3 regions of the Mucilaginibacter defluvii genome follow, and region 1 is predicted to be linked to each of the others. Evidence: riboswitches for the same ligand, from Rfam matches in the RefSeq annotation. Region 1 holds a riboswitch; each other region holds the start of a gene.
What was found. Region 1 has a riboswitch for cobalamin ahead of ABD960_RS01580 (ribonucleoside-diphosphate reductase small subunit). Riboswitches for the same ligand answer to the same signal wherever they lie in the genome.
Positions count from the first base shown of each region.

Region 1 (7,418 bases):
CATATTTCCGTGGTATAGTGATGACACACCCATACTGTGGTACTCGCCGCACGAGCGCTTTGTGCTGAACCCGGCAACGGTAGTCATCTCAAAAAGCATGCGGCAGGTACTGCGCTCGGGCAAGTTCAGGGTAACATTTAATACTGCCTTTGCAGAGGTAATAAAGGCTTGTTCGCTGGTACCTCGCGAAGGGCAGGATGGCACCTGGATCACCGGTGATATGATGGCGGCTTACATCAATCTGCACCAACTGGGCAAAGCCCATTCTGTAGAGGTTTGGCAGGATGAGGCGCTGGTTGGCGGCCTGTATGGGGTAGAAGTAGGCAAGGTTTTTTGCGGCGAAAGCATGTTCAGCAAAGTAAGCAATGCTTCAAAAACCGCGCTTATTACACTCTGCAAAACAGGTAAGTACAGCCTTATTGATTGCCAGGTATATACTGAACACCTGGAAAGCATGGGTGCGGGCATGATCGGCCGCGATGAATATATGGCCATACTGCGGCAATAAACTGTTACCTTCGCATTTGTACATGCAAAGCACCAATACACAAGAGCGTATAATTTTAGGCATCGACCCGGGTACAGCCGTAATGGGTTACGGGCTGATCAAGCAAACCGGCTCCAAATTGGAGCTTATTAGCCTGGGCGTGGTAAAAATGGGTAACATTGACGATCACATGCTCAAGCTGCAGCGCATCTTCGAAAAAACGGTAGCGCTTATTGATAACTATCATCCCGATTGCCTGGCAATTGAGGCGCCTTTTTACGGTAAAAACATTCAGGTAATGCTTAAGCTGGGCAGGGCACAGGGCATGGCTATGGCCGCGGCTTTGTCCCGTAATGTTGATATAACCGAATATGCTCCCCGCAAAATAAAACAATCCATAACCGGTAACGGCAATGCCACCAAAGAGCAGGTTGCCGGTATGATACAACGCTTGCTGAATTTTACCGAAACCCCCGATTTTCTCGACGCTACAGATGGCCTGGCCGTGGCGGTATGTCACGCGTTTCAGCGCAGCGTTGTTAGCGGCTCCTCTTCTTCTTCAAAAAAATCATACTCCGGCTGGGATACCTTTGTAAAGGATAATGCCACCCGCGTATCAGGCGTTGGTAAAAAGAAGTAGTAAGGTGTTTATAACTTACCCCAGATGTTAAAAACTATCATTACCTCGATACTTCCCTCGTCGCCTATCTTTGAAAGCACCAAATAGTTCTTTGTAAACACCGTAAGGTTGCCGGTTTTATAACTGGTATTAAAAGGGAACCATGTTAAACTCATGGGCTGACGTTGCAACTGTATCGTTTTAGTCATCAGCGAGTTGTGAATAGTGAATGGTGAGCGGTGAGTAGTGATTGGATGTCATTCCAATGCTCACAACTGACTACTAACCACTCACCAGTGACAACTGACCATTGACCAAAACAAAGCCAGACACCTGCCCTGCGGTATTTGACAGAACTTTCACGCATAGGGTTTTGCCAAAAGAAGTAGCCTGCCTGCCGGCGCCATTGAGCGCTTGCCTGTCGCGCCCTCGTCTTTTGTCAGTACCTGCTGCAACACATACAATAATTTAATTAACGAGGCGCTTATGAAACAGGAAAACGATGAAGTATTGCTACGAGAGAACAAAGACCGCTTTGTGATTCTCCCCATTAATTACCCCCGTATTTGGGAAATGTACAAAAAGCACGAAGCCAGCTTTTGGACAGCCGAGGAAATTGACCTTAGCGACGACCTGAAGCACTGGGAAACGCTTAACGCCGGCGAAAAGCATTTCATATCGCACATACTGGCGTTTTTTGCCGCCAGCGATGGTATTGTGAACGAAAACCTGGCGGTGAACTTTATGAGTGAAGTACAGGTTCCTGAAGCACGCTGCTTTTATGGTTTCCAGATCATGATGGAGAATATACACTCTGAAACATACGCCCTGTTGATTGATACTTACGTTAAAGACCCTGTTGAAAAAGACCGTTTATTCCATGCCATTGATACCGTGCCATGTGTAGGCAAAAAAGCCGAATGGGCCCTTAAATGGATTGAGAACGGCACCTTTGCGCAGCGCCTTGTAGCTTTCGCCGCGGTAGAGGGTATCTTTTTTTCGGGTAGCTTTTGCTCACTGTTCTGGCTTAAAAAACGTGGCCTGATGCCGGGCTTAACTTTTAGCAATGAGCTGATCTCTCGTGATGAAGGTATGCACTGTGAGTTTGCCTGCTTACTATACAGTATGCTTAACAACAAGTTGAGCAAAGAGGAAGCAACGAGCATTATTACCGATGCCGTTGAAATAGAAAAGGAATTTGTAAGCGATGCGTTACCGGTTAACCTGATAGGCATGAATGCCAAGCTGATGAGCCAGTACATTGAGTTTGTGGCCGACAGATGGTTGCAAGAGTTGGGTTATGATAAGCACTATAACGCTACCAATCCGTTTGATTTTATGGAGATGATAAGCTTGCAGGGTAAAACCAACTTTTTTGAAAAGCGCGTAGGCGACTATCAAAAAAGCGGTGTACTAAACAACGTACCCGAGAGCAAATCGTTCTCGCTGGATGAGGACTTTTAACAGCCCCACCCAACCTCCTCTAAAGGAGAGGAGCAAAAAAGATAATTAACTATAATAAATACACTCACTTAGAAACTCCCCCTTTAGGGGGTTAGGGGGCACGCAATATGTTTGTAATAAAAAGAGATGGCCGCAAAGAGTCGGTAAAATTTGATAAGATAACAGCACGTATCGAGAAGTTGTGCTACGGGTTTCAACTGGTTGATCCGATTGACGTTGCCAAAAAGGTGATTGAGGGTTTATATGATGGCGTAACCACTTCGGAACTGGATAACCTGGCTGCTGAAACTGCCGCGTCATTAACCACCAAGCACCCGGATTATGCTTTGCTGGCATCGCGTATAGCTGTGTCAAACCTGCATAAAAACACGGTAAAATCATTCAGCGAAACCATGCGTATGCTGTATGAGTACGTAGATAGCAAGAATGGCAAAAACGCATCGCTGATCGCTGATGACGTTTGGGAAGTGATCAGAGATAATGCTGAAGTGTTAGACAGCACCATTATTTACGACCGCGATTTCGGGTTCGATTACTTCGGCTTTAAAACGCTTGAAAAATCATACCTGCTAAAAATCGACGGTAAAATAGTGGAACGTCCGCAGCACCTGTTTATGCGTGTATCGGTAGGTATCCACAAAAGCGATATCGACAGCGTTATCAAAACTTACAACCTGATGAGCGAGCGTTGGTTCACCCACGCTACACCTACGCTATTCAACGCGGGTACGCCGAAACCACAAATGTCATCATGCTTTTTGCTGACCATGAAGGATGACAGCATTGACGGTATTTATGATACCCTGAAACAAACCGCCAAAATTTCGCAAAGTGCGGGTGGTATAGGTTTGAGCATCCATAACGTACGCGCAACAGGTTCATACATCAGCGGTACCAACGGTACCAGCAACGGTATCATACCGATGCTGCGTGTATTTAATGATACTGCCCGTTATGTTGATCAGGGTGGCGGCAAGCGTAAAGGCGCTTTCGCTATTTACCTGGAGCCTTGGCATGCTGATGTATTCGAGTTTCTTGACTTACGTAAAAACCACGGTAAGGAAGAAATGCGCGCCCGCGACTTGTTCTATGCCCTTTGGATTTCAGACTTGTTTATGAAACGCGTTGAGGCCAATGAGGATTGGAGCCTGTTCTGTCCGCATGAAGCACCGGGTTTAGCGGATTGCTTTGGTGCCGAGTTTGAAGCATTATACACTAAATACGAACAAGAAGGCCGTGCCCGTAAAACCATTAAAGCACAGGAGCTTTGGTTTGCGGTGTTAGACTCACAAGTGGAAACCGGTACGCCTTATTTGTTGTACAAGGATGCCGCAAACGCCAAATCAAACCAGCAAAACCTGGGTACTATAAAAAGCTCAAACCTTTGCACCGAGATCATGGAATACACCTCGGCTGATGAGGTAGCGGTTTGTAACCTGGCATCGCTGGCCTTACCGCGCTACATCAACAACGGCGTGTTCGATCACGAGAAATTATATGAGGTTACTTACCAGGTTACATTGAACCTGAACCGCATTATCGACCATAATTACTACCCGGTTGATGAGGCCCGTAACTCAAACCTGCGCCACCGCCCGATAGGTTTAGGCGTACAAGGTTTGGCTGATACCTTTATACAACTGCGTTTACCGTTTGAAAGCGATGCCGCCAAACAACTTAACAAAGAGATATTTGAAACCATCTACTTCGCTTCAATGACGGCTTCAAAGGATTTGGCTATCCAGGATGGCGCTTACGAAACCTTCAAGGGTTCACCGCTATCACAAGGGAAATTCCAGTTCGATCTGTGGGGTGTAACTCCGGAAAGCGGCCGTTGGGATTGGGAAAATCTGCGCCTTGATGTAATGAACCATGGTGTGCGTAACTCACTGCTGGTGGCGCCAATGCCTACCGCATCAACCTCGCAAATATTGGGTAATAACGAGTGCTTTGAGCCTTATACCTCAAACATCTATACCCGCCGTGTATTAAGTGGTGAATTCATCGTGGTAAACAAATACCTGTTGCGCGACCTGGTTAACCTTGGTTTATGGAACACCACCATGAAGGATAAGATCATCAGCGCTAACGGCTCAATTCAGGATATTCCTGAAATACCTGCCGATATTAAGGAACTGTACAAAACCGTATGGGAAATTAAGATGCGTAACATCATCGATATGGCAGCCGACAGGGGCGCTTATGTTTGCCAGTCGCAATCGCTTAACTTGTTCATTAACTCGCCAAACGCGTCAAAACTTACTTCAATGCACTTTTACGCATGGAAGAAAGGCCTTAAAACAGGTATGTACTACCTGCGTACGCAGGCGGCATCACAAGCGGTTAAGTTTACGGTTGAAAACCAGGGCGGCAAAAACATGGAACCGGTTATCCCGGATCACGTTGCCCAGGTTGCCGATGAGATACCTGCAGGCCCAAGCTGCTCAATGGAAGAGGGCTGCGTAACCTGTTCGGCATAACTACGATCCTGTAGCTATTAAAGTGTCAGTTTAATAGTTTTACTAAAAAAGCGTGGGGCGTTTTGGAATGCGTCCCCGCTTTTTTGTTTACAGGCATTTTTTTGCATGACGAGCATCATCCCCGTAGGTGCTCCCCGTCATGTGTCGCCACTGCGGCATCCAATACATTTGAGGCATAGATCAACTTAAATGTATTATGAAAAATTTACGAATACTACTTGCCGCAATTTTACTTATTACTTCAACAACCACCTTTGCTCAACAGAAAGGCGAATGGAACATTCGCTTGCGTGGTGTGGGTGTTATCCCGCAGGAGAAAGCCAATATAGGCGTAATCGGTGGTGATGTCGACATCAGCAAAAGCTTTATCCCTGAGCTTGATTTTACTTACTACTTCGCCAATAACTTTTCGGCCGAACTGATATTGGGTACAACCCGCCACAAAGTGAAAACCACATCATCAAACCTCACCGCTATTGGCGGCCCTGCATCTGCCGATGTTGACCTGGGTAAAGTATGGTTGCTGCCGCCAACGCTAACGCTGCAATACCATGTGCCTACTGGCAGTATAGTAAGGCCATATATCGGCGCGGGTGCCAACTACACCATATTTTATGGTGCCGATGAAGGCTCGACCGTTAAAGGCGTTGATTACAAGAATAGCTTTGCCTTTGCCGCGCAGGCCGGTGTGGACATCGACCTGAATAAAAAATGGTTTGTAAACGTGGACATGAAGAAGCTGTTCCTCTCAACAGATGTTACAGTAGATGCTTCAAACCTCACCCCGGCGGGTAACCCAAGTCTTGAGCCAACACTGCGCAACATACCTGCCGATGTTAAGATACGCCCATGGCTGATAGGCATAGGTATAGGCTGCCGCTTATAAAAAATTGGTTTAGATAAATAAAAGCGCTGTGCCGGTTAAACGGTACGGCGCTTTTTGCGTCTGTACCAGTAATCAACCAATTGTTCACCTTTACCCTGATCATATAATGATAAACCTGTACCATTTTAAGTTACCCGCAGTCGCGCTTTTATTAATAGCCCTGTTTTACTGCCCGGCGGTTAAAGCACAAACACCGGTTATAGAGTATGAGCCTGATGAAAGTTATGTTGGCTTTAACCAGGGCAAGGGCTGGGCTATAGGCGGGCAGTTCGGGTACGATTTCCCGACAGGGGCGTTGAGCCAAAACTACCGTGTTACCCCGACCTACGGCATAGGCTTATATAAAAAGGTAGATGATTTTACACTGAACTTTAACATTAACCACCATGCTTATCCCGTAAAAAGTAATGCTATAGGCATGGTTGATAACAGGTTTATTGTATTAGGATTTTACTTTGGTGGCGCTTATGATAAATTGATAACGCCTTTTTTTAAGGTATACGGTGGCCTCAACCTGGGGGCCTGGCTTAAGCGTTACGAGGATATTTACAATTATGATGACGAATGCGGTTGTGAAATTAACAATACCAACTTTTACTTTGCTCCTAAGGCTGGTTTTACTTATCTCACCAGTAGCCGCATAGGCATAGGTGTTGAAGCTAAATACAACGTTTATGTAACCGGCTATGATTACGTTACCAATACCAGCGGAGGCAAATTATTCAATTCAGTAGCTGCTACGCTGATACTTACTTATCATTTTTAGCATGTGGGTTTAACTTGTTTTTGTTTGGTTTGTAGTGTTTTAACCGGTAGTTGATTTTTGAATTAATTGGTATTGTTTGTTAGGGTGCATGGGGTTATTTATATACTTTTACCAGTGATAACCTTATCGCAAAGCATGAATATCAACATCCCCAAATTTGCACTTAACATTATAGGTGCGTTATTACTCGTTTTTTTATTTTGCACGGAGGCTGATGCGCAGCGACGCTCAAACCGTGGATTGAACTATGACGGCGACGCGGCGGGTGTTGGCAACGGCGGCTCGGGTGAGTTCGGGTATGCATCATGGGGAGTATCACTACAGGCAGGTTTTGATTCGCCGCAAGGCGATTTGGGCGCGAACTACAAAGGCGCGCCGCTTATCGGCATCAGTGTATCAAAATACGTGGGCAACTTTACCTTCGGCATCACGTTAAGCAGGCACAGCTACAAGCCGGCTATTAACGATGTTTCTGTAAGCGTTGATATGGGCGAAGCAGGGGCTGTTGACCAGAGTGTAAAACTAACTAACAACAGTTTTACCGGTTTTTATGGCAGCGCGATATACAACTTTAACCTATCGGGCGGGTTCAGGCTTTTTGGTGGTGTAAACCTCGGTAACATGACGTCTCGCTACGGTGCAGTGGTGAGCGGTTCACAGGGCAATTTCTCGCAAAGTTATGTAGACAAGTGGGGGTATTTTGCACCTAAACTGGG
Region 1 is NZ_BAABJI010000001.1:361,610-369,027, forward strand. Features, by position in the region: gene aat (leucyl/phenylalanyl-tRNA--protein transferase) at 1-508, shown strand, start outside; gene ruvC (crossover junction endodeoxyribonuclease RuvC) at 531-1,127, shown strand; cobalamin riboswitch at 1,216-1,461, shown strand; gene ABD960_RS01580 (ribonucleoside-diphosphate reductase small subunit) at 1,593-2,570, shown strand; gene ABD960_RS01585 (ribonucleoside-diphosphate reductase subunit alpha) at 2,678-5,050, shown strand; gene ABD960_RS01590 (OmpW/AlkL family protein) at 5,247-5,936, shown strand; gene ABD960_RS01595 (hypothetical protein) at 6,043-6,702, shown strand; gene ABD960_RS01600 (hypothetical protein) at 6,838-7,418, shown strand, end outside.

Region 2 (7,418 bases), on a different contig from region 1:
TCAAAATAAGCTTCACCCGTCAGGTACACTTCGCGTTTATCGGCATTGAAATTATCGGGATAGCGTAAGCTGCTGTTGGCATTCAATGTAACGCGGGTGCCATCAGCCAATAATACTACTTTTGTTTTGGCTGCTGAAGTTTGTGCGGTTTGGTAAACCGGCGCCTCGGGCTTTTGGTAACGGTTAAATAAAAACAGCGCCGCGCCGCATATCAATAAAATGGCAGTTGCGTATTTAACGCGTACGCGCCCCCTGCGCATGCTCCACAGGCGCATTACAACGTTTTGCCGGATGCCACCCAGATTTGCCGCTTTGGGCGTGGCCACCTGTGATGCTTTATCCCAATGGTTTTTAAAGGCAAGGTCAAAATCATCAAAATTGTCTGCCTGCCTTAGCATTTCAAACAATTCATCAAACTCCCCGCGTGTACACGTATTGCCCATGTACTTTTTAAGAAGTTCTGATTTACGCTGACTTTGATCCATTTAATAACTGATTGATATACTAAAGACACAGTAAATCAGCTATCAGACTAATAAAAAGTAAAATAAAATTTGTTTGTAGTGCTATTGGTTATAAATGCAGCAAAACAGCAGCACCATGGCCGAGTGGACACCATTTTTGGTAAGGTATGTATTTATAAAGCTAAGGGCGGCCATCAGGTGGTTTTTTACCGTATGTTTTGAGAGGTTGAGCTGCGCGGCAATTTCGTCATACGTCATGCCGTCCTCTTTACATAGTTTATAAACCAACTGGCGTTGTGGCGATAGCCGGCCTACAGCGCGCGATATCAATTGCCTGCATTCAGAAACCGCAAGGCGAGCCTCTGTATTGTTATCATCAACAACGGCTACGCGCATCAGCTCGTTAACCAGCCGGGTATCGCTGGCAGCTTTACGCAAATAATTAAGGGAATAGTTACGTGTAATGGTATAAATGTAACCGCCCAGGTTTTTTACATCATTCAAGGCCTCGGCATTTGTCCAAAGCTTGATGAATATCTCCTGGGTAATTTCTTCGGCTGCGTAACCAGACTTTGCTATAGCGTAAACCTGATTATAAACCTGCAGCTTATAATGCTCAAATACTTCCTCAAAGGTTAAATTCCGGTGGCGATTTAATTTAAACCCTCTCATCACAATTAATTGGTTTTACATGATTTCGGACTTCCTAATATAATTAAAAAGCTTCCATAACAAAATTTAATTTGTTTAAATGTTATTTATCCATTAAATAAATATAAAATCGGCGGTAAAATCCGTCTTTTTATGTGGTTGCTATGTGTGCCGCAAATGATTTATTTGCGGTTGTGTCGTTTAAAAACCTGGGCAAACCCTGATAATTATATTTTATCTATTTTAGCCCCTGCAAGTTCTTTACTTATTCTTCATCAAACCGGTGCGGGTTTTACAAACGCTAAATTAATAGGGAACCGTGTGCAAATCACGGGCTGTCGCGCAACTGTAAGTAACGCAAAAGGTTTCTGCCAACAAATGCTCACTGTTTTAATAAATGGGAAGAGCGGCAGAAATGTTACAAGCCAGGAGACCTGCCTGCCACCGAATTGACAATGCTTTCGCGGTATGAAGCAATTGATCAGGTATGATGTACATGTTAGGCTAACCTTCTGTTTTGACGGGATTGCTATGTACCGTCGTGCCTGTCTTTCTACTCCACCCCAAACGCATTGCGAAGCTTAGGCTAAAGCGCTTTTAACAGATTTATTTAATTAATTTTTTAAAAGAATGCTAACGCAAAACTTAGGTTACCCGCGCATTGGTAGCCGCCGTGAACTCAAAAAAGCCTGCGAAAATTACTGGGCAGGCAAAATCGACCTGAAAGAACTGAACCAGGTTGGAAAAGCAATTAAGGAAGAAAACTGGCAAACACAACTGGATGCGGGTATTAACCTGATACCTTGTAACGATTTCAGTTTTTACGACCAGGTGCTGGATATGAGCCTGCTGTTGGGGGTAATACCCGAGCGCTTTGCCCCAGTGCTTACCGAAGTTAAAACTAATACCGAAACTGACTTGTATTTTGCCATGGCCCGCGGCTATCAGCAAAACGGATTGGATATTACGGCACTGGAAATGACCAAGTGGTTTGATACCAATTACCATTACCTGGTACCCGAGTTTACCCAGGTGCAGGAATTCCGTATATTCTCTGAAAAACCATTTGCCGAGTACCAGCAAGCCCGCCAATACCTGGGCAACAATGCCAAACCCGTATTGATTGGCCCGGTAACTTACCTGTTATTGGGCAAAGAAAAAGGCAGCCGCTTTGAACGTATCGACCTGATAAAGAAACTGGTACCTGTCTATGTCGACATCATCAATCGCTTAAAGCAACAAGGCGCAGAATGGATACAGATAGATGAACCTGTACTGGCGCTTGATCTGTCGCAAAAAGAGAAGGAAGCCTTTGAATATGCCTATAAATTGATAAGCAATCGTGTTAACGGTGTAAATATTTTAGTAGCTACTTATTTTGATGCCCTGCATGATAATACCTCGCTTGCCGTAAATCTGCCGGTTGCCGCCCTGCATATTGACCTGGTACGCGCGCCGCAACAATTGAATGACGTGTTGGCACAACTGCCTGAAAGCCTGAGCCTGTCGTTAGGTGTAATTGATGGCCGTAACATCTGGAAGAATGATTATAAAGCGTCGTTGGAATTGATAGAAAAAGCGAAAGCTGCTATCGGTGCCGGGCGTGTTATGATAGCGCCATCATGTTCACTGCTGCATAGTCCGGTTGATCTCGGCCTGGAAACAGAACTTGATTACGGTCTTAAAAACTGGATGAGTTTTGCCAGGCAGAAGCTGAACGAGATAAAAGAGCTTAAAGCCATAGCTACTGGTACTGATGATCAGCAATATCTGCAAGCCAATCAACAATCTATCGAGGCACGCAAATTATCAACACGGGTGCACAAAGTAGCCGTTAAACAACGTATCGCTGAACTGACCGAAGCCGACGATAAACGTGTAAGCGGCTTTGCCAACAGGCAGCAAATACAGCAGCAGCGTTTTAAACTCCCGGCCTTCCCTACAACTACCATTGGCTCGTTCCCGCAAACTGAAGATATACGCCAGCTGCGGGCTAAATTTAAAAAGCGCGAGCTAAGCGCCGCTGATTATGAAAAGGCTATTGAGCAAGCCACCATAGATGCCATACGCTGGCAGGAAGAAATTGGTATTGACGTACTGGTACATGGCGAGTTTGAACGTAACGATATGGTTGAATACTTCGGCGAGCAACTGGACGGCTTTGCTTTTACCAAAAACGGCTGGGTGCAAAGTTATGGCAGCCGCTGCGTAAAGCCGCCTGTAATTTATGGCGATGTTTTGCGCCCGCGCGATATGACGGTTAGGTGGAGCCGCTTTGCTGCAGCCCAAACTGATAAGCTGATGAAAGGGATGCTTACCGGGCCGGTGACTATACTGCAATGGTCGTTTGTGCGGGATGACCAGCCGCGCGAGGTTACCGCCAACCAGATAGCCCTGGCCATACGTGATGAGGTGGTTGCCCTTGAGCAAAACGGCATCGGCATTATACAGATAGATGAGCCCGCCATTCGCGAAGGCTTACCGCTGCGCAAGGCTAACCGGGCAGCTTACCTTAACTGGGCTGTAAAGGCCTTTCGCATCTCAGCAAGTGGCGTTACTGATGAAACACAGATACATACGCACATGTGCTACAGCGAGTTTAATGATATTATTGAACATATAGCTGCTATGGATGCCGATGTGATCACCATTGAAACATCGCGCTCGCAAATGGAATTGCTGGAGGCATTCGCCAACTTTAAATACCCTAATGAGATTGGGCCGGGTGTTTATGATATCCACTCGCCGCGCGTACCTACCACAGCCGAGATGGTGGCCCTGCTTGAAAAAGCAGCTGAACTGCTACCCGCCCGTAACCTTTGGGTAAACCCGGATTGCGGCCTTAAAACGCGCAAATGGCCCGAAACTAAAGTGGCGTTGCAAAACATGGTAGCGGCCGCGCAGCAGGCAAGGCAAAGCATAAAAGCTGAAGCAACAATTTAAATATCAAACGGGCAGGTACTTCCTGCCCGTTTTGTTTATAGCCTTCCGTATATGGCATAGTCCCCTAAGTCAGTTATTTACGGCTAAGTTGGTATCGATTTTGCCTCTTAACATTTATTGCAAATAGCGGTTAATTAATACTTAATATTTAAAGCAGGAAAAGTGGCTGTGGTTAAGTTGTTTTAATAACAGCGAGATAAACCACACCGCTCAAATACTGCTCTACAATATGGGGTATTGGGTAATTTTTTCCCTATTGTGGGTAAAAATATGCTTAGCTGGTATTGCTGCCCTAAGGTTTAAGTTATCAACTATTGATTTTTCAGGCCCTGATGAATAAAATTTTAACTTTTATTTTCGCTATATGCATGAGTGTAGCTCTGCCTGTAGCCGCTTACAGCCAAACCCCTGAACACGAAGAAGGCGGTGAGGCGGAAGGTGAAGTTTTTCTGGATATCAAACCTAAAATCAGGAATGCTATCTTTAACGATCCGGCCGAGGTAGCTTACGATATTAAAGTTAAAAGTACTTATAAAGAAGTTCAGGAAGGTAAAGTAAGCTATGAGCTTAAAACCGACTACGGTAAACATGTATCTACTGATTCGGTAAAAGTAAAAATAGGCCCGGGTGGCAGTAAAAAGCTTAGTTTTAAAATACCTGCTAAAACGCCTGGGTTCTATGAACTAAGTTTTCGTTTCAATCTTTCCTTATATGATGATACCGTACGCCGTGTTTTTGGTGTAAGGCCGGATCAGATCGTAGCGGAGAATAACCGCCCGGCTGATTTTGTATCGTTCTGGCAAAAAACGCGCGACTCGTTAAGCAAGGTGCCGCCAAAGTACCGGGTGCTGGAGCGCAAGGATCTGTCGACCCCCAAGATCACCGTTTATTTAGTAGAGATGCGTTCATGGAACAACGCCTTGATCCGAGGCTGGTTGACCATCCCTAAAAACCGTCCTAAAAAATTACCGGTACGCTACCGCGTGCCCGGCTACCTGGTTACCATGGAGCCCAGCATGATGGAAGATGATTTCGCGGTATTCTCCATAAACGTGCGTGGCAATGGCAACAGCAAGGATGCCATTAACACCAAGGGTATACAATATAACCTCTACAACATCGGCGACCGGAACAACTACGTGTACCGCGCGGTATATATGGATTGCTTGCGCGGGGTTGATTTTATTGCCTCGCACCAGGATATGGGGCTGGATACCTCACGTATATCTATTGACGGCGGCAGCCAGGGTGGTGCTTTAGCTATTGTGGTGGCCGCGCTGGATAAGCGTATAAAACTGGTAACCACTGAGGTACCGCTGTACAGTGATATTCATAACGCCGTGCGCATATCAAAAGCCATGCACCCTAATGTGCAAACCCCGGTTTGGTACATGAACAATTATGTAAGTCAAAAAACCGGCTTTACCGAACAGCGCCTCTTTAAAACCTGGGATTATTTTGATCCGCTGAACTTTGCAGGCATGGTGCGCTGCCCCGTGCTGATGGGTATTGGTTTACTGGATGAACTGTGTCCGCCAAGCTGCAGCATAGCCATGTACAACCGGCTGGCCACACAGAAGAAGGAATTATGGGTAACGCCGGATAAAGGCCACGAGGTTGATGGTAATTACTATCGCTTTCAATACCAGTGGCTGCGCGAATATTTTTTACTGCCTTAATAACCTGAGCCGGAATGAAAATCAAGATAAAGATACTTTTAAGTGTATTGCTTATAACCCTAATGCAGGCTATCCCGGCAAGGGCTGGCTGGCCGGTAGGCAAAAGGCATTATGTAATATCAACCACTATATCGTTCTACAAGGCTGATAAGGGCTGGAACAACGCAGGTAAGCTCGAAAATATTGATGGCAGTTTCCAGGCGCAGTCGCTGGGAGTTTTCGCGGCTTACGGATTAAGCCGTGGGTTAGATTTGATAGCTACCCTGCCCGCATCATACCAAACTACTACTAACCAATTCGGCACTTTCCATCAAAGTGGCGCCGGCGATCTGCAACTGGGTTTGAGTGGTGTGCTTAAACACTTTAATTACGCCAATTACATTACGCTTTATGTGGGCGGCGTTGCTCCGCTTTATAAAAATACCAATACCAAAGTATTTGGCCTGGGTAATACAGGCATGGTGGCTAGGTTGTCAAACTCCGGTCCGTTAGGTAAAAAAACGTATTATAATGTTGACCTGGGTGGAGGTCAGTATTTTGGCAACAACGCCCCCCGCCAGCTAACCTGGGATGGCCTGCTTGGCTTTAAGCTCGACGATGCTAATCAGCTAAATTTCGGTTATGGTGGTATCTATTCGCAAAGCGATGACAAGGGACTTACGCTTAATGCCTTCGCGGCTCGTAATTATGCCTATCAGCGTGCTACGGCAGGTTTCGGGCATACCTTTTCAAAGCGCTTTACCATGAATTTGAGCGGCTTTTACATTTTTACCGGCCGTAATACCGGCCAGGGTTATGGTGCCTCATTATCGGCATCCATGAAACTGCCTTACTATGGCAAACATCACGCTGATTATTTAAGATAAAAGATATAGAGTTTAAGATGAATACATTTTACAAAACAGCCATTGCATTAATGATAGCCGCTTTGCCGGTTACAGTACTGGCGGGCGGATGGCCGGTTAAAAAAGGCAACTATCTGGTATCCGTAACGGCAAGCTACTTCAGGGCATCGCAATTGTGGGACAAAGGTGGCAAGCTGGGCGGTTATGACCAAGGCGGATATTTCGAGTCGCGCTCGTTATCGCTTTATGGCGAATATGGTATAACCCGCAGGCTAACCGGTGTGGTATCATTACCTTACATCATCAACGAGTTTAAACAGCAGGACCTGCCGGCAGCAACTTCACAGGGCTTGGGCGATATGGAGTTTGGCGTTAGGTATTATCTCACCAACATCAATTTTAAATATTATTTCGCTGTACAGGGTATGGCTATAGCGCCACTCTACAGCAACAACAGCCTGGGCTTTTCATCAGGTGGTGCTGAGGTAAGGGCCATTGGTTCCGGCAGCGGAAAGATCGGCTCAAAAAATTATTACATGAACCTTGAAGTAGGCGGCCGCCAGTATTTTCAAAATGCGGGCCCATTCCAGGTGCGTTATACCGGCGCTTTTGGTTTGAATTTTGACAAACATAACCAGGTAGCGTTAGGCGTATCGGGCAATTACTCAACCAGTATCAATAAAACACTGGATGAGAACCTGGTGCTGAACAAAGATTTTTCGTACACGCAGGGCTCATTCAGCTATGCGTACATCGTTAACCCTAAATTATCGTTTTTCGCGGGTGTTAACCAGTTTCTGGTGGGGCGGTCAACAGGTAAGGGCACTACGTTTTCG
Region 2 is NZ_BAABJI010000004.1:825,988-833,405, forward strand. Features, by position in the region: gene ABD960_RS20785 (FecR family protein) at 1-485, opposite strand, end outside; gene ABD960_RS20790 (RNA polymerase sigma factor) at 567-1,136, opposite strand; cobalamin riboswitch at 1,386-1,571, shown strand; gene metE (5-methyltetrahydropteroyltriglutamate--homocysteine S-methyltransferase) at 1,746-4,058, shown strand; gene ABD960_RS20800 (acetylxylan esterase) at 4,391-5,737, shown strand; gene ABD960_RS20805 (hypothetical protein) at 5,752-6,603, shown strand; gene ABD960_RS20810 (hypothetical protein) at 6,621-7,418, shown strand, end outside.
Region 2: it holds a riboswitch for cobalamin, as region 1 does, so the genes downstream of both, metE (5-methyltetrahydropteroyltriglutamate--homocysteine S-methyltransferase) here and ABD960_RS01580 (ribonucleoside-diphosphate reductase small subunit) in region 1, are expected to answer to the same signal.

Region 3 (7,418 bases), on a different contig from region 1:
TAAAGAAAAAGGCAAGGCGGACTACATCAACCCGGTTTTTCAAAATAAGATTATTGATGCTCAATCGCTTGCAGCGGAGTTCCGGATATTGACGCTGTATAGATAACTAAATGTTAAAGCTTGTCTTTACTGAATGATAGAGGTTGTACTTGGATAAGCACCATATATCATACACCCGATGTAATAAACAAAAAAGCGGCCCTTATCGGAGCCGCTCTACATATTTTGTTTTTGCAAACTTACATGGCAAGCTCGTGCCTGCTACGTAAAATGGTGTATTTGTTTTTCGCTAATTCAAAACCACCGTACAATGCTAACCCAAATACCGCATCGCTGATAAGCATGTTGCGCAGAAACGGCAGCGCATTGGTAAGCGAAGTGATATAACCGCTCATGTCGTGCGTGTAATAGGTGCCGTAAAGAAAAGGCAAATCGGTGATCAGCCAGAACAACACTGCCGAAGCAACCGAACCCGCTAATACATTAAGCACATTAACCCTTGTTATCAACGTACCGATCAGCACCGTTAAAGCAAAGCATGAATAGGTTACCAGATCGAACCACGAAAATAAGGTGATATGGCCTGTATACAGATAATTAATGCCGATGTTGCTCAAGAATAATACTACAAGCGGCACCAAAAACGACTTCCATTTATCGGTAAAATAAGTACCTGCAAACAAAGCTACCGCGCCAACAGGGGTAAAATTACTTAAATGCTGAAACTCAAAAGTAACAAAACGCATGGCTATAGCGCCTACTATCATGAGTATGAGTACTGTATTGCGGGTGTTCATATTATATGCCGACATTGCTTGTATATTTATATGCGAAATTAACGATTAAAAAGCAATTTGTAAACTTAGCGTTTAGTTGTTTTTAAACACAACTTTACCCGGTATTAATCCTGTAGCTGCGCTATCCTTAATTGCCCCTTCACGGCTGAATATATAAAGTTTGCCATCAGCGGTGTAGCCTTTAGCATCCGTAACAAATACTTCACCGGTACTCTCTTTAACCGCTATGGCAAATGGTGTAGCAAATTTAAAGTTGCCGGTTATGAAATTGGCGTTACTTACCTGGTCGGTAGTTGTGTTAAATACCACTACTTTACCATCGCCCGAAATCAGGTATGCAGAATTTCCGGCTATCGCGATGGTGTTGCCATAACCAATATCAGTGGTCTCGCTCGATTTTATCGCATCGTTAGTACCATTGATAATGGTAAGTGCAGGCAGTATCTTATCATAGTCGCCTGCTGAAATCACGTATACGTCGCCGCCTGCATCAGCAGCCAAACTAACCGGGTTAGCCGGAACAGTGATCTTCTTTGTTTCCGTATTTGTATTTAAGTCAATAACTGATACACTGTTATCCGGATTGCCGAAGGTAAGTCCGCCTGAGTTAGCTACATAGAGTTTTCCGTTCGCAATGGCCATTTGTTCAGGGTTACGACCAACAGTGATGAACTTCTCGATAGTGAGGCTCGCGGTATCAATCACGGCTACCGTATTATCATACGATGTGATATAGGCCTTATTTTTATAAAAAGCCACATACCTGGGCTGGCGCGCAACACCGTTATTTTTCATGTCGATATGTTTGATCAGCTTACCATTGCGCGGGTCGACTACCTCTAAGGTACTCGAAACGTTCACCGTAATGTACATTTTTGAGCCATAAATTGCAGCATCATTCGCTACAGAACCCAAGCCGGTGCCATTAGCAGCCGAAAATACATCTAAAGTAACCTTTTTGGTTGTGGTATTATAGAAAGTTAATGACGCATTGCTTGCGCTGAATGCTCCCTGATTAACGATAAATACGCCAGTGCCTAAATTATCTTCGGCAACTATCGGGTCGTCATCCTTACTACATGAAGTAGCTAATAACGAAAGGGCAGATAAAAGTAATAAGTAGCTGTGTTTAAATGATCTCATTTTGATGTATTAAATTGTTAATTGAAGTGTTAAGCGTAGTGAGCGCGGCGGCATGGGGTATCCTTTCACAATTACGTAATTACTGTTAAACGCGTTGTTAACCTCCACCGCTGTATAAAACTGTTTTTTCAGCAGCTTGAAATTATAGGTTAGCGACAGATCGCTTACATGATATGCAGGAACATAATATTCCGGCCGGTTATTGCTCAGATAATATCGCGACGATGAAAAAATGTGATTATAAAATAAGCCGACGCCGTTGTGCCTAACGCCTGCATTTAAAGCAAGCGTATGTTTTGGCGTGTATGGTATCTGATCTTTATAAAAACTATCGCCCGGGTTACTGATATCAATTGCCCGTTGATAGGTATAAGCCAGGCTAAGTAAACCCGCATAACCATTAACCGGTTTAAAACGTGTTTTTAGGTTTAAATCCAGCCCTCGGATATCTACCTTACCAATGTTGCGCACGCTTAAAATCTCTGCCGACCGCCCCGGAAAGGAGAAAATTTTATTGGTTACCTTATAATAATAACCATCAACGCTTGCCAAAAAATATTCTGTAAAACTGTCGAAATTTTTGGTGTAGACCGCACCGGCATTAAATTGGCGTGATTGTTCCGGTTGAAGATTACGTGGCTGTACGGCGTAGTAATATTGCTCGGACAGGTTAGGGTAACGATAAACATCTTTATAAAATGCCCGAAACAGTAATTCGCCGTTCTTTATCGCCTCAAAGCTTGCCACAAGCGTTGGACTTAATGCCGATTTTGATTTTGCTGCGGTGTTTGTCTCCGCATCATCATTGATATACATGCTGAGTAAACTTGCCTGAAACCCGAAGCGGCCTGTTTTTAAGTTACTCGCCAACACATTGTATAACGACAATCGCTTTGGAAACGCGTACCTGTAAACATCAATATCCATATCTGTAAACGACGCATCGGTACCGTAGGATATTTCCCAGTTATTAAAGGGTTTATAGCTTAAAGTGGCGGATTGGTAAAGCTCGCGCTGTGTATAATGTTCATTAGCGCCGCCATTATTATTCAAAAATGAAGCATCGGTATAATGCTGGTAATTGTGCGATGCCTTGGCGGTTAATAACAGATGCAATGAACTCTGCCAAATACGGTCATAAACAGCCTGCACAAAAGCGTCCTGGTTAAGCAGGTGCTGATCTTGATATACAGCATTAAGTATGACCGGACCGGGCAAACCACGGTCAGAGCTGATGTAATTAAACTGAAGCCTGAACGTCGTACTGTCGTCTTTGCTGTAGTAAACTCCCCAGTCAATTTGCTGGGTAGATACGTCGCTATTTACACGCCTGCCGATGGTGTCTCTGCCACCAAAGTTATCTTTAAATTTGTAATTGCCGTTAGCTTTTTGTGTTGAGGCGTTTAGTACAGCCGACCAATTATTACTCAATCGCTGCTGCCACTGTACATAAGGATTGATTAAACTAAAGCTTCCGGCACGCACACCGGCAGTAATGCCGTAAGGTTTTTCAACACTTAATTGAGGCTGCTTTGTAATGAGCGAAAGCACCGCCGAATTCGCATACGAACGAGCTGGCAAGCTTAGGTTAATCGGCTGGCCGGTATATAAAATAATCTCCTGTAAATTCAATAAATTAAAGCGCCCAAGATCTACCTGCCCGGTTTGCGCATCGTTTATCGGTATACCATCGTACAAAACGCTGGTGTAACCGGCACCCATACTGCGTACCGAAACTGTTTTTAATCCGCCTATTCCGCCATAATCGCGCACGGCAACTCCAGAAAAATTGCGAACTGCATCGGCTACGCTAAAAGCGCTATATCTGGAAAAATCAGCAGATGTAATAGCCTGAACAGGAGTAGCCGACTTTAAAACACCTGATGTAATACCTTGAATGTGTACTTCCTGTAAGTTTTTGACACTGTCGGATTGCGCGAGGGTATTCTGGCTAAAGCCCAATATGAAAAACGCTATCGCATTTAATGCAAAAATATTTTTGTTTAACATATTGATTTCACCACGACTATTTAAAACGAAAAGAGATCAGGAGAAATATAATATGAGTGAAATGCGCATTGCACATGCCATTCAAGCTTCAATCCCCGAAAGCTTCGAATAATTAATTACTTATGGCAGGTATTCTGACTTGCTCCCCTCACTCCTGCCTTCCCATAGTTTATTACTACAGTGGCTTATTGACGGATTTTTGGTTACAGAGCTTACAGCTGCGGGACAGTTACGGACTTACACCGTATTCCCTTTTAATTTGCGAGGCTATCAAGTAACAACGCAAAACCAAAAGCGCACAAATGTACAATAAATAGCGACTACTATTTAAAAAAAAACCGTTCGTGTAAAAGCAAGTTTTTTAACTAAAGCAAAACTCCTTTAACGGCACAATGTTATATAAGTAATCTACTTAAAAACATATCATTATGTCGAATGCATCAATACAGTTGGCAAACAACTACCACCGCGCCGAGAATAACGCGGAACCTATAAACCTAACATGGCCGGAGCGATATATCTCCATTGCTACGGGTGTTAAATTAGGAATATCGGGTTTTAAAAACCTGTTTAAAAGTCCGTTTTCAAGTATTATAAAACTTGGAGCCGGCGGCTACCTGCTAAGCAGGGGATTTACAGGCCACTGTGAATTGTATAGCCGGGTTGGTAAAACCACTACCGATGATGTGGTGAACGTAAATGTACGTTCAGCCTTTGTGGTTAACAAGCCGCGTTATCAGGTTTATGAGTTTTGGCGTCAGCTTGATAATTTGCCTCTGTTTATGAAACATCTGGAAAGCGTACAGGTGATTGATAACACCCGATCGCACTGGGAGCTTAAGTTACCGGCCGGCGTAGCCCGTGTTACCTGGGATGCTGAGATTGTGAAGGACGAGCCGGGTTACATGATTGGCTGGAGCTCACTGCCGGGATCTATCATTGATAACGCAGGTAAGGTACGTTTCAGAGATGCCGAAAATGGCGGAACCCTGGTTGATGTGGTGATCAGCTACCACCCACCTGCAGGTGGCCTTGGCGCAAGTATAGCGTATGCTTTGAACCCGGTGTTTAAAAGCATGGTCAACGCTGATGTTCAGAACTTTAAGCAATACATGGATATCGACAATGATACCCGCGAATTAAACGACAAAAGCACAGACCCGCTGTTGTAGAAATTAAATCTATTAATTAAGGCGCTTACAATATTTGTAAGCGCTTTTTTTATAGCAGGTTGAAGGCGCGGGCGTATTCTGTAAATTCAAAATTATTGGATATGCCAAGCTTTTGTTTGATGTTTCGGCGGTGTGTTTGCACTGTCTCTGCCGATATGAATAGCTCTTTAGCTATTTCGGGCGAACTTTTGCCGCCAGCCACCAATTTTAAAATGCTGATCTCCCGCTTACTTAACAAGCCAAAACGCGCCGCATTGTTACGAAGGAATATATTTTCGGCTAATAATCGCTCGGCTTTGGGTTCAACTTCTTTCAGATTTTCAATGGGCAGCGCGGTAGTTATGGTTAGCAAGGGCTTGCCATCATCATCCCACATAAAAATACCGGTGGAGGTAATGTGCCAGGTCCAGTCATCCTTACCGGCGTATTTTACCTGTTGAAAATAGCTGAAACTTTCGTTCTTTTTATTGTCACGTAAAAGCTTCTCCATTTTCGGCAGCAGGCCTTCCATATATTCCATGTTGAAATAACGCGGGTAGTATTCTGCTCCCATTTCCCTTAACTCATCAACGGTTACTCCCAGTAACTTCTGCCCTTTTGAGCACATATGAACTACCGAAAAATCAGCAATATGGTGGATGATAGTTACGCCGGGCAGCATTTCGGCATAGGGTGCGAATTCGGTTATTTTTTGGCTGATAGGTTTGGGTAGTTCCATTTACTCAGGGCGAACATTAATTTCCCTGAATATGTAAAATAATATTAGAAAGTAAAAATGCACAAAAAAAACGCCCGGTTAATACCAGGCGTTCTTCAATGTAAAACGTTGCTAAACAGAACTATTTTACTGCGTCAATAATTGCTTTGAATGCATCTGGGTTGTTCATAGCCAGGTCAGCTAATACCTTACGGTTTAAACCGATCTCTTTAGCGGCTAATTTGCCCATTAATTGCGAATATGAAATTCCGTGCTGACGGGCACCGGCGTTAATACGCTGGATCCATAAAGCTCTGAATTCTCTTTTCTTGGTTTTACGGTCGCGGTAAGCATACTGTAAACCTTTTTCTACTGTGTTTTTTGCAATGGTATAAACCTTGCTGCGTGAACCCCAATAACCTTTAGCGAGGTTCAAGATTCTTTTTCTTCGTCTGCGTGACGCTACTGCGTTTACTGAACGTGGCATCTTGTTGTTGTTTTTGGTAGTGAGTGCCGCTTAAGGGCGAACTTTAGTACTCTAATACCTGGTTAAAAATTTAAATTAATTACTTACCGATACAAAGCATACGCTTTACGTTACCCATGTCAGCATCAGACACTAAGCTGGTGTGACCTAAGTTACGCTTACGTTTGGTCGACATCTTGGTTAAGATGTGGCTTTTGTATGCGTTTTTCCTTGCAATTTTACCGGTTCCAGTAAGCTTAAAACGCTTTTTGGCACTGGAATTGGTTTTCATTTTTGGCATAACTCTTATTTGTTTGTGTTTAGACGTTTTCGCAACGTTTTATTTTTATTTCGAATATCGAATTTACTTTTTTGCACCCTTTGGAGCTACTGTAAGGAACATACGCTTACCCTCTAATTTCGGTAATTGCTCAACCTTCCCCACTTCCTCCAACGCCTGGGCAAATTTTAATAAGAGTATTTCGCCTTGCTCCTTGTAAACAATTGAACGGCCTTTAAAGTGTACGTAAGCACGTACTTTCTCGTTCGACTCCAGAAACTTAATAGCATGCTTCAGTTTAAACTCAAAGTCATGGTCATCAGTGTTAGGGCCGAAACGGATTTCTTTTATAACCGTTTGTTTGGCATTGCTTTTTATCTCCTTCAGCTTTTTCTTCTGCTCGTAAATAAACTTATTATAGTCGGTTACTTTACAAACAGGCGGGTTAGCGTTAGGCGATATCTCAACAAGGTCAAGCTCCTGCTCCTGGGCAATGGCAAGCGCGTCACGTAGTGAATACACGCCAGTTTCCACATTATCACCAACAAGACGAACCTCTGGCGCCTTGATGAATTGATTGATGTTATGTTCGGCCTCTTTTTTCTTGAAAGGGGGCCTTGGTCCTCTGTTGAACGGTCTGTTTAAAGCCAAGTTATACTGTTATTTCTTTAGTTATCTGTTTTATAAACTCCTCTACGCTCATGCTGCCCAGGTCGCCCTGACCATGTTTACGAACTGAAACCACATTTTCTGCGGCTTCTTTTTCGCCAACGATAAGCATATAGGGGATCTTTTTAACTTCAGCATCGCGGATTTTACGCCCGATCTTCTCATCTCTGAAGTCAATTAGCCC
Region 3 is NZ_BAABJI010000002.1:490,939-498,356, reverse strand. Features, by position in the region: gene ABD960_RS08425 (hypothetical protein) at 1-106, shown strand, start outside; gene ABD960_RS08420 (DUF6580 family putative transport protein) at 240-812, opposite strand; gene ABD960_RS08415 (DUF5074 domain-containing protein) at 870-1,940, opposite strand; gene ABD960_RS08410 (TonB-dependent receptor plug domain-containing protein) at 1,950-3,950, opposite strand; cobalamin riboswitch at 4,058-4,258, opposite strand; gene ABD960_RS08405 (SRPBCC family protein) at 4,379-5,122, shown strand; gene ABD960_RS08400 (helix-turn-helix transcriptional regulator) at 5,172-5,840, opposite strand; gene rplT (50S ribosomal protein L20) at 5,962-6,306, opposite strand; gene rpmI (50S ribosomal protein L35) at 6,386-6,586, opposite strand; gene infC (translation initiation factor IF-3) at 6,650-7,216, opposite strand; gene thrS (threonine--tRNA ligase) at 7,218-7,418, opposite strand, start outside.
Region 3: it holds a riboswitch for cobalamin, as region 1 does, so the genes downstream of both, ABD960_RS08410 (TonB-dependent receptor plug domain-containing protein) here and ABD960_RS01580 (ribonucleoside-diphosphate reductase small subunit) in region 1, are expected to answer to the same signal.